Regions from separate parts of the Exiguobacterium sp. FSL W8-0210 genome, predicted to be linked through region 1. Evidence: riboswitches for the same ligand, from Rfam matches in the RefSeq annotation. Region 1 holds a riboswitch; the other holds the start of a gene.

What was found. A riboswitch is a leader RNA that binds a small molecule or an ion and turns the genes downstream of it on or off. The one in region 1 is predicted to bind S-adenosylmethionine.
Region 2: it holds a riboswitch for S-adenosylmethionine, as region 1 does, so the genes downstream of both, MKY22_RS02420 (2,3-diketo-5-methylthiopentyl-1-phosphate enolase) here and MKY22_RS14460 (methionine ABC transporter ATP-binding protein) in region 1, are expected to answer to the same signal.

The regions. Positions count from the first base shown of each region.
Region 1 is NZ_JBBOUK010000001.1:2,792,313-2,798,257, reverse strand. Features, by position in the region: gene MKY22_RS14470 (thymidine kinase) at 76-690, shown strand; gene MKY22_RS14465 (alpha/beta hydrolase) at 772-1,530, opposite strand; SAM riboswitch class I at 1,598-1,699, opposite strand; SAM riboswitch class I at 1,949-2,052, shown strand; gene MKY22_RS14460 (methionine ABC transporter ATP-binding protein) at 2,139-3,167, shown strand; gene MKY22_RS14455 (methionine ABC transporter permease) at 3,157-3,807, shown strand; gene MKY22_RS14450 (MetQ/NlpA family ABC transporter substrate-binding protein) at 3,827-4,645, shown strand; gene MKY22_RS14445 (M20 family metallopeptidase) at 4,668-5,873, shown strand.
Region 2 is NZ_JBBOUK010000001.1:446,073-452,017, reverse strand. Features, by position in the region: gene MKY22_RS02440 (sugar ABC transporter ATP-binding protein) at 1-592, opposite strand, end outside; gene MKY22_RS02435 (sugar ABC transporter substrate-binding protein) at 589-1,671, opposite strand; gene mtnA (S-methyl-5-thioribose-1-phosphate isomerase) at 1,683-2,732, opposite strand; gene mtnK (S-methyl-5-thioribose kinase) at 2,729-3,895, opposite strand; SAM riboswitch class I at 3,974-4,077, opposite strand; SAM riboswitch class I at 4,282-4,383, shown strand; gene MKY22_RS02420 (2,3-diketo-5-methylthiopentyl-1-phosphate enolase) at 4,454-5,644, shown strand; gene MKY22_RS02415 (2-hydroxy-3-keto-5-methylthiopentenyl-1-phosphate phosphatase) at 5,641-5,945, shown strand, end outside.

The DNA.
Region 1 (5,945 bases):
CAACCCTTTTTCTCAATACCGTTTCGAGCTATACTCGTTAAAGTGACTATTTTTAGAGGACGGTGTCGGACGATGATGCATGTAATAAATCAGTACGGCTGGATCGAAGTAATTTGTGGTAGTATGTTTTCCGGGAAATCGGAAGAGTTGATTCGTCGTGTCAGACGGGCACAGTACGGCAAACTGCCCGTTCAAGTATTCAAGCCGGCAATCGACGACCGGTACCATGAAGAGCATGTCGTCTCTCACATCGGAAATTCCGTCGTGGCGATTCCAATGGCGACGAGTCGTGATCTCTATGCAGCAGTAGCGGAAGAAACACAAATTGTCGGAATTGATGAAGTTCAATTCTTTGATGATGAGATCGTTCAAGTCATCGAAGCACTTGCGCAAGACGGAAAACGCGTCATTTGTGCAGGACTCGATCAGGATTTCCGGGCAGAGCCATTTGGCAAGATGCCGGAATTACTGGCGCGCGCAGAATTTGTGACGAAACTTCAGGCGATCTGTCTCTCATGTGGCGATCCGGCTTCCCGGACACAACGTTTGATTGATGGAAAACCAGCGAACTATGATGATCCGATCATTTTAGTCGGCGCTTCAGAATCGTATGAGCCACGGTGCCGCCACTGCCATGAAGTGCCAGGAAAGCCGAAGCCGCTCCAAACGATGCAACACCAAAAAGGATAAACAAAAAAGACGAACCGATGATGGTCGTCCTTTGATGTAACAGCTGTTCGCTTCTAAGTGAAGACGAATAGCTGTTTTTTTTTATCCCGTTTCCTGTGAGAAACGACTCGAGCGTTCGATGAAACGAATCGTCTCACGCACGATCAAATCCTGATCATGATCGAGGGTCGCGACGTGGTACGAGTTGAGGAGACAGTAGATTCGTTTATCATTCGTCCCGATGTGCTGGTGCAGATAATCCGAGCTCGACGGCGGAACGACGTGATCGGTCGCCGAGTAGAGAATCAATGTCGGCAGGAGAATGGATCCGAGGCGTCCTTTTGTCTCATCCATTAGACGGACGAGTTCGAACGCACAACGGCTCGGAACGAGGTCATAAATGATTTCGAAGGCTGCTCGCTTAATGTCCGGTGCCCCTTCCGGTAAGTACTGTGGACCGTCCTCGAACGAAAGTGCTTCATAGGATGGAACGGAGAGTGCGGCATTGATCGTAATGATGCCGGCAAACGGAATGCCGTCAGCAGCGAGCGACAACGCAAGCGTCGCACCCATCGATTGACCGATGACGAAGACTTGATCGCATGTTTCTTGTAAACGTTCATAGCCGTCTTGCAGGCTTTGCTTCCAACATCGAGCAGTCGATTGTTCAAACTCGCGGACGTTCGTTCCATGTCCACGTAAGCGCGGGGCATAGACGGTAAAACCTTCGGCAGCAAATGCCTCACCGACGTCCCGGACACTCTGCGGAGTGGCGTTAAAACCATGACAGATTAGAATGCCGATCGGTCCACCTTGAAGATAAAATGCTTCAGCACCAGTCAATACAGGATAGTTCATCATTACTATTTTTCCTCCATTCATGAAAAAAACTCGTCGACGTCACTGCTTGGACGCCCACGAGTTTTTCACCGTATCATCCAAAGCCGCGCTTTGCTGGTCGGAGCACCTTACAGATTGCAGGTTGCCGTGAAGTCATAGAGCCAGGTCTCTCGTTCACTCTTGATAAATATCATATTGGAATTGTCGGATTAATCATTGAAACGATGGTAGCACGACCGAAAATGACTTGTCAAATCGTTCTTGACGAATCATGATCCGTTCAGTAAGCTAACTCATAACTTGTTCATCCATCGATATGCGCCAAATGGATTATTTTTGAAAAGTTGGTTGACTTTTAAAGGTTCGACCCGTAATGTAAAAATTAGTTTTACGACATAAGCAACAACACAACAACACACATACGAATTTCATACCGCAATACTTATCCAGAGAGGTGGAGGGACTGGCCCTACGAAACCTCGGCAACAGACTCATTATGAGCACTGTGCCAATTCCATCAGACAGATGTCTGAGAGATGAGTGGAGTGGATTCTGCCACTGTGCGGATCCAGGTCTCTTCTTGTTTCTCAAGAAGGGACCTTTTTTGTTGAATGAAGGGGGAAAACGGAATGATTGCATTTCATCAAGTCAAAAAAACGTACGTCACGAAAGATCAGACGATTGCAGCGCTCGACGGTGTCGACCTGACGATCGAAAAAGGTGAAATCTTTGGGGTCATCGGTTTTAGCGGTGCCGGAAAAAGTTCACTGCTCCGCTGCGTCAATCTGTTAGAACGACCGACGTCAGGAACGGTGACGGTCGATGGGGAAGATTTAACGCAACTGTCTCCGAAAAAGTTACGCCAAGCAAAACAACGGATCGGGATGATCTTTCAGCACTTCAATCTGTTGAATGCGAACACGGTCTTTACGAATGTCGCGAAACCACTCGTTCTCGCAGGCGTCAAGAAAGACGAAATTCGCCGCCGGGTGACGGAGTTACTCGAATTCGTCGATCTCGCGGACAAAGCAGATCATTATCCGGATCAATTGTCGGGTGGGCAGAAACAGCGCGTTGGTATCGCCCGGGCACTCGCGACGCAACCTTCCGTCCTTTTATGTGACGAAGCGACGTCAGCACTTGATCCCCAGACGACACATCATATTCTTCAGTTATTAAAACGGATCAATGCCGAGTACGGGATCACGATTCTCTTGATTACCCACGAGATGGGCGTCATCCGGGAGATTTGCGACCGGGTCGCCGTCATTGAAGCTGGAAAGTTGATCGAGTCAGGAACGGTCTTTGATGTCTTTTCAAACCCGCAGACTGAGACAGCGAAAAATTTCGTTCGCTCCGTCATGCATGACGAGATTCCAGCGTCGATTCGTCAGTTGATCGAGTCCCGGAATGCGAATCCAATCTATAAGATTCACTTCCTTGGACATCACACCGGACAACCACTCTTATCGCAAGTCGCAAAACGCTTCGACGTCGATGTCAATATCCTGCACGGTAGCATCACGGAGTTGCAGGATACGCCGTTCGGCACATTACTCGTTGAACTGATCGGTGAGACGACAGAAGTGAAACGAGCGTTACACTACATCGATCAGGCGCAGGTAACCGTTGAGGAGGTGCTCGCTGATGCTAGTTAACTACAGTGATATCTGGACAGCATTCTTGCAGACGATGACGATGGTATCCGTTTCGCTCTTGTTCTCGACCTTGATCGGCTTACCACTCGGTATCCTGCTTGTCGTCACGCGAAAAGGAGCGTTACTTGAAAATGTTCCGTTGTTCACGTTCTTCAACAGTATCGTCAATATTTTCCGCTCGATTCCGTTCATCATCTTACTCGTCGCGATCATCCCGTTGACGCGCTTGATCGTTCAGACATCGATCGGAACAGAAGCCGCAATCGTTCCGCTCGTCTTTTACGCTGCACCGTACATGGCGCGTCTGATCGAGAGTTCTTTACTCGAAGTCGATAAAGGCGTTCTTGAAGCAGCAGAAGCGATGGGCGCGACACCGTTTCAAACGATTTTCCGCTTCCTCCTACCGGAAGCACTCGGTTCACTCATCCTGAACTTAACGATCGCGACGGTCGGCTTGATCGGGGCGTCGGCGATGGCAGGCGCCATCGGTGGTGGCGGTTTGGGTGACTTAGCAATTACTTACGGCTATCAACGGTTTGATACGAAAGTCATGATCATCACGGTCGGGATTCTCGTCATCTTAGTCCAAGGCTTACAGACGACAGGCAACATCGTCGCACGAAAAATCAGAAGACATTAATCAAGGGAGCGATTCAGCCATGAAAAAAGCAGTAGCAATTGGAGCAACACTCACGACGATTTTATTTGCCGGGTGCGCAGCATCAGGAGAAGACGAAAAGACGATCAAGCTCGGTGTCAGCGGTTCAGACACACAAGTTTGGGATTATGTCGCGAAAAAAGCAGAGAAGGAAGGCATCAAAATCGAACTCGTCAAGTTCTCCGATTATGTCCAGCCGAACATGGCACTGGCTGAGGGTGAGATCGACGCCAATGCCTTCCAGACGATTTCCTACTTCAACGCTTTCAAGAAAGAACATAACTTGAAGCTATCGCCGATTGCGACGACTGTCATCGCACCGATGGGGATCTACTCGGATAAATACAAGGATGTCAAAGACATTCCAACTGGCGGAAAAATCGCTGTTCCGAACGAAGCGACGAACATGGGACGCGCCCTCTTGTTACTGCAAGAAGCAGGTCTGATCAAGCTACCGGACGACTTCGATGGCAACGGTTCGGTCGATAAGATCGTCGAGAATCCGAAAAAGCTGAAAATCGTTCCGATCGTCGCTGGACAAACGCCACGCGTCTTACCGGACGTCGCGGCATCAATCATCAACAATGGTATCGCCGTTGACGCTGGCTTCAACCCGATCAAGGACTCAATCGTTCATGAGAACGAGACAGCAAAACCATACATCAACATCATCGCAACACGAACAGAAGACAAGAACAAAAAAGAACTGAAAAAAATCGCATCGCTGTATCAACAAAAAGATGTCGCGGCCTTCATCAAAAAAGAATACAAAGGCAGTACGATCCCGACGTTCGTTCCACTGAGCGATATCGGCGAATAATTTCAAAAGGAGAGTGGACAGTATGACGACACCAGTACGCACGACATGGGTAGAGACGATTGAACAGGACATCGAACAAAAACGAGAATCGTATCTTGAGACAAGTCACCGAATTCATGCAACGCCGGAAATCGGGAACGAGGAATTCTTTGCTTCGCGGCTCCATGCGGAGCGTCTAACAGCGGAAGGTTTTACAGTAGAACTCGGCGTCGCGGGGCACGATACCGCGTTCTTCGCGAAGAAATCGAGCGACCGACCAGGCGCAACGATTGCCTTTCTTGCTGAATACGATGCGTTGCCGGGTATTGGTCACGCGTGCGGTCATAATATCATCGGCACGACGAGCGTCGCAGCGGCGATCGCGCTCAGTAAAGTGCTCGATGAAGTCGGCGGGAGTGTCGTTGTCCTTGGAACACCAGCCGAGGAAGGTGGACCGAACGGTAGTGCGAAAGGCAGTTTCGTCAAACATCAGTTACTGGAAGGGATCGATGCGGCCTTGATGGTCCACCCGTCGGGACAAACACGGATCACGGGTTCTTCCCTTGCGGTCGATCCACTCGACTTTGCCTTTACGGGTCGTCCGGCACACGCAGCGGCGTCACCGGAAGAAGGCATCAACGCCCTCGACGCTGTCATTCAACTCTTCAACGGAATCAATGCCTTACGTCAGCAGTTACCAGACGATGTCCGGATCCACGGGATCATCACGCATGGAGGCGATGCGCCGAACATCATCCCGGAATACGCAAGAGCACGTTTCTTCATCCGGGCAACGACACGGGAACGATTAAATGCCGTCACGGAAAAAGTCAAAGCCGTCGCCCAAGGCGCGGCACTCGCGACTGGGGCGACGCTTGACGTCATCGCGTTCCAAAATGAAGTCGATAACCTCGTCTTCAACCGGACGTTCGACCGTCTGTTCCAAGAAGAAGCAGAAGCGCTTGGCGAAATCGTTCACTTGGACGAACGACCGGGTCTTGGCTCAACGGACGCCGGTAACATCAGTCAAGTCATCCCGACGATCCATCCGTATATCAAGATTGGTCCGGACGATCTCGTCGCGCATACGGAAGCATTCAAAGAAGCGGCTCGTTCAGAAGCTGGAGATGAAGCATTGATCACGGGGGCGAAAATCCTCGCTCGGACAGCGCTTCGCGTCCTCGCTGATGAACGGACGCGCGGGGCGATCGCTCAAGAATTCCACGATCGGAAGAACGGATATTTATAAGCGGAAAACGACGACTGGATGCACTGCTATCAAGTGCTCCGGTCGTTTTTGAGATGCGATCGATCACGAATT
Region 2 (5,945 bases), 2.3 Mb from region 1:
GCCCTCGTTCGGCTAAACGACGCACGACTGAAAAGAGATGGCTTGTTTCCGCCTGACTGAGAGGTGCCGTTGGTTCATCTAAAATCAAAAAACGGCGTTCTTGGACGAGGGCGCGAGCAATCAGTACGAGTTGCTTTTCAGCAAGCCGCAACTCCTCGACACGTGTCTTGACGGAAATATCCGCCTGTAATGTCGCTAACGCTTCCTTGGCACGCTGTATGTAACGGCGTTGGGATACGAAGCCAGTCATCGTTCCGTCCGTCAACAGATCGAGACAGATATTCTCAGCGACCGTCAAATACGGGACAAGCGCCACATCGACCTCTTGTTGGACAAGGTCGATTCCAATCTGTTTCGCGTCACGTGGTGATGTGATGGACAACTCCTTCCCGTCGAGACAGATCGTTCCTTCGTCCGCCGTTTCCGCTCCGAATAAGACTTTCATCAACGTCGACTTACCGGCACCATTCGCACCGACAAGCGCGTGGATTTCACCGGATTTCACTTCAAACGAGACTTGTTTTAAGGCTTGCACTCCTGGAAACGCCAGTGAAATCCCGGTCATCTTCAAGTGATGATTGGTAGACGTCATTGTTTTTTATGGACGTCACGCAACCGGTCCATCCACGGTTCATTGAATTTGTCCGATGTACTCCATCCTTTGATGATCGTATCGAGATTGTACATCGTCGTATCCTGCTTCAACGCCTTCTGCTCCACGAGTTTCGCGTCGAGATCAAAGCTGTCTGGTGTCTTCTCGCCAGCGATTTTCTTAGCCAGTAATCGCATGTCCGTTTGTCCAATCAAGAATGGATCCACCGCACTCGTCGAGACCCAGTTACTGCCTTTTTCACGCATCAGGTTGATATCCTGATTCGAGACATCGATCGAGATTAGCGGGATTTCTTGACGTTTATTATCCTTGAGCGATTTGTAAGCCCCTTTTGCGACTTCGTCCCACGCTCCCCAAACCGCATCGATGCTTCCTTTCGGATATTTCGCGAGAATCGCATTCATCTTCGTTGCAATATCCCCTTGGACATCTTGGAAGTTTGTCGGTCCAACCGTCTCAAGCGTTTTGATCTTACCGTCTGCTTCGTACGTCTTATAGATTTCCTGACGACGATCGAGCGGGGCAAAACCTGGTCCGAACCAAAGTTTGATGACACGGACCGGCTTTTTGTCCGTCACCTTCGTCACTTCATCAAGCGATAGCTTCGCGAGTTGATGATCGTTTTGGAATGTTTCCGTCACACCTTTTAACGCCGTTCCTTTTTTCTTCGTGACCGTATCGAACGTCACGACCTTCAGCCCTTTGTCGACCGCTGGTTTAATCATGTCATAGGCGTAGTCTTCCTTACCATGCGAGATGATGAGCCCATCATAATCTTGCTGAATCGCTTGCGCGACAAGCTCCTTGAACTTGACGTCGTTACCTTCCGAAATGAACGTGCTGACTTTAAAGCCAAGCGCTTCGCCTTCACTTCGTGCGCCATCAAGGAATTGTTTCGTATGATCATCCGATGCTAGGTTGCGGATGACGGCGATCTTGACGTCCGATTGAACCCCTTTTGGTACATCCTTGACGACCTTCGTCGTCGTGGCTTCTCCATTCGCACAAGCCGCTAGTAACAGTGCCGGTGCTAGGACGGCGTAAGCTAGTTTCTTCATGACATATCTCCTTATCCGAGGGGTTGAAGCCCTGTTAATTGTTCAATCGTTTCTTCATTCGGTTGCGTGATGACACCAAGTTCGGTGATGATGCCCGTGATGAATGTGTGTGGTGTGACATCAAACGCCGGATTGAAGACAGCGACGCCTTCCGGTGCTGTCGCGACACCTTGGACAGTCGTCACTTCTTGCGGATCACGTTCTTCGATTTCGATCGCGTCTCCGGAAACGAGCGAGAAGTCGAACGTCGAGAGCGGTGCTGCGACGTAAAACGGAATACCAAAAGCTTGCGCGAGCAATGCCAATTGGAACGTCCCAATTTTATTCGCGGTATCTCCGTTTCGTGTAATGCGGTCGGCACCGACGATGATCGCATCGATCTGTTTTTCTTTCAGCGTATGGGCGACCATGTTGTCCGTAATTAACGTGACATCGATGCCGGCACGTTGTAGCTCCCATGTCGTCAGTCGTGCTCCCTGCAGTAATGGTCGCGTCTCACTCGCAAAAACAGATAATTCAATGCCGCGTTCTTTTGCGATATAGAACGGCGCAAGTGCTGTTCCATAAGCAGCGGTCGCAATCGATCCAGCATTACAGATCGTTAGGATCCGGTTGCCTGACTGGAACAATTCCAGTGCATGAATCCCGATTTGACGTGACGTCTGCGCATCCTGGTCGTATAAGGCAATCGTCCGCTGCTCGAGCCGTTCGCGGATCTCTTCTACCGACGTCCCGTCTTGAATGATTGGATTCAATTGATCAAGGACATTTCGTAAGTTAACAGCCGTCGGTCGTGTCGCGAGTAACGTCGCTGATGTCTCAAGCAAAATCTGCTTATAGATCGACAGTTCTGCTTCAAACCGGTACGCCTCTTGAACGAGTACGAATCCGCCAAATAAACTGATCGCAGGCGCCCCTCGGACGCGCAGTTGTTTAATCGCTTCGACCGCTTGTGCAAGATCGGTAATGACTTCATAGTGTTCTTCCTGCGGTAGACGTGTCTGATCGAGAATCGTCAAGACACGGTCTTCATAACGAATACTTTGAACGAATGTACTCATCGGCTAAGTTCCTCCGTTACGTCGAAGTTTCGTAAATCATCAAATGTCCGGCACTCGGTCCGACGTTTGATTAACGCCGATCCTAAACGTAAAGCATGTTGTTTTCGTTCTAGTCGTTCCGTCATAGAACTAATCGTTTCTAAATCAGCGACCGGTGCGAGTCCGATCGTCCGACGAATCAGTTCGCAACCGGCAAAGCCGAGTGCATCCTGTAGAATCGTGCTCAGTACATCGTCGACGAGTCCCGATGTCCGGAATGGTTCGACGGCTTCGCGTTCCCATAAGGCGCGGAACGTCGAAGCGAACGTCAGCCAGAACGTATCGATGTCGCGAATCCGGGCATCACGAAGTGCTGAATAATCCGGGTATGCTGCAAAGAATAAGTGGGCGATGAACTGTCCGACATCGAATCCGAATGGACCATAAAAGGCGAATTCTGGATCGATGACTTTCGTTTCCGTTGCCGAAGCAAAGATGCTTCCTGTATGTAGATCGCCGTGTAGCAACGCATCTCCTTTTGTGATGAAAAGCGCTTCGAGTTTTGCGACTTCGCGTTTCAACTCATCGTCCGCCCACAGACGTGCCACCTCTTCTTCAAGCCCGGCTTCAATCTCGTTCGTCTCCGCGTCATGGAACGGATCCGTGAAGATTAATTTTTCCGTGATGTCGCACAAGTCCGGATTGTAGTACGTTCGGGCGACACGTTTTTTTTCAACCGGACCAAGCGCAAAGTCCGATGTATGGAATAAAGTCCGAGCGAGATAAGAACCAATATGTTCCGCAAGCAACGGATACTGTTCACCTGCGAGTAAACCGCTTCGAACGATTGTCAGATGTGAAAGATCTTCCATGACCGTATACGCCTCGTCGTGACTAGCATGAAAGACACGCGGTACGAACGGCACGGCATGCCGGGCGAATTCACGGAGTGCGGATTGCTCGATCCACGCCCGCTCGAGTGATAGTGGCCAGCTCTCACCGACGACTTTCGCGTACGGGAGTGCTTGTTTTAGAATCAAGCGATGTTCGCCTTCTCGAATCCGAAAGACGAGGTTGAGGTTCCCGTCGCCAATCTCTTCTGCTTCGACGGCTCCATCGCCGATCAGTCCTAATGTCCGAACACGATCAATCGCGTCCTGTTCTGTGAATGCTTTATATGTCATCTCAGTTTCCCCCTATGTGATACACGAAAAAGCGCCTCTTTTCGTCATCGAAAAGAGGCGCAGGAAAGTCACTGCGTCCTCTTATCTCTCAGACGAAACGTCTGTTGGATGTAGCACCGTGCCAAGTGGTCGGTTGCTGCGGCGTCATCGGGCCAATTCCCTCTGCCAACTCGCGATAAGAGTCGTATGTAGTTGTCGTGTGTGATATTGATTTGAATCTTACGCAATCGACTTCCTCGCTGTCAAATCGAAATCAAGCAGAAACGGACATCATTTTTAAGTCATCTATAGAAAGAGTATTTTCAAAAAAATAAATTTTCTAAAAAAGTTTGACAAGTCACGATTCTCATGTAAAAATTGCAATTAGATTTCACAATTTCATCCAATTCTTATCAAGAGCAGACGGAGGGACAAGCCCTACGATGTCGCAGCAACCGACCTTTTGGCACGGTGCTAATTCTTGCAGCTACTAAGCTGACAGATAAGAGTCCACGTTCGAATCATTCATGGTCTCTTGTCGCTGACGAGAGACCATTTTTTTGTTGAAGGAGGAAAGACATGGCTTATATCACTGCTACTTATCAATTGACTGCCCGTGATCGACTCGAGCAACGCGCTGAACAACTCGCGCTTGGTCTGACAGTCGGTTCTTGGACGGAACTGAATCATCTCGAACAACAACAACTCGCCTCGTTCAAAGGGGAAGTCGTACATACCGAAGAGCGCGATGGTAAAGGCTATATCACGATTCGTTACCCGGAACACAATGTATCGCGCGACTTTTCTGCGATTCTGACGACCGTCTTCGGGAAACTCTCACTCGACGGTGAAATCAAATTAACGGAATTGCTACTACCCGATACATTTACGTCGGACTTTCCAGGTGCGAAATTCGGGATCGAAGGGGTCCGTTCCTTGATCGGTGTCGAAGATCGCCCATTATTAATGAGCATCTTCAAAGGAGTCATCGGACGCGATTTATCGTTCCTTCGTGATCAACTCGAAGGACAACTCGCTGGTGGGATTGATCTCGTCAAAGACGATGAGATCCTATACGACAATCCGTTGACACCGACGATTGACCGGGCACGGATCGGACGTGAGGTCATCGATGCTCACTTCCAACGGACCGGTAAACGTGCGTTATATGCGATCACACTCAGTGGTCCCGTCTTTACGCTCAAGGATCAAGCCAAGCGATTGATTGATGCTGGAGCGACTGCTTTCTTGCTGAATACCTTCACATACGGACTCGACGTCTTACGCGAACTGGCGAGTGATCCGGAAATCAACGTTCCGATCTTCAATCATCCGGCATATAGCGGTGCGTTGATTGCTAGCCCGAATCACGGAGTCGCAGCTCCTGTCTTACTCGGCACTTTACCGCGTGCTGCTGGAGCAGACTTGACGCTATTCCCGTCTCCTTACGGCAATGTCGCTTTGCCAAAGGATGTCGCTCGTGGTATCGCGGTCGAAGCGACCCGTCTTGGTCAGACGAAATCGATCTTCCCGGTTCCTTCAGCCGGTATTCATCCTGGACTCGTCGCTCAACTCGTACGGGACTTCGGGATCGATTCCGTCATCAACGCTGGCGGCGGCGTACATGGTCATCCGCAAGGTGCTGCGGCTGGTGTCATCGCTTTCCGTCAGGCACTCGATGCGGCACTCGCAAATGAATCCCTATCGACGGCAGCATCGCGTCATGAAGAATTACGAATCGCCCTCGACGCTTGGGGGATCAAGTCATGACCGTACGGATTCTTTGTGACTTCGACGGTACTGTGACGACGCAAGATAACATCATCGCACTCATGCAGGCATTTGCGCCAGCGAGTGACTTCGAACCGTTGAAACACGGCGTACTCGACCGGACGTTATCGATTCAGAGTGGTGTCGGGCAAATGTTCGCACTTCTGCCGTCTGACGGAAAAACAGCCTATCTTGACTTTTTGTTGGAGCGTGCGGTCATTCGCGACGGATTTTCGGAGTTACTGCAGTACAGTCGTCGTCAAGGCATCGATTTTTCGATCGTCAGCGGTGGAATGGACTT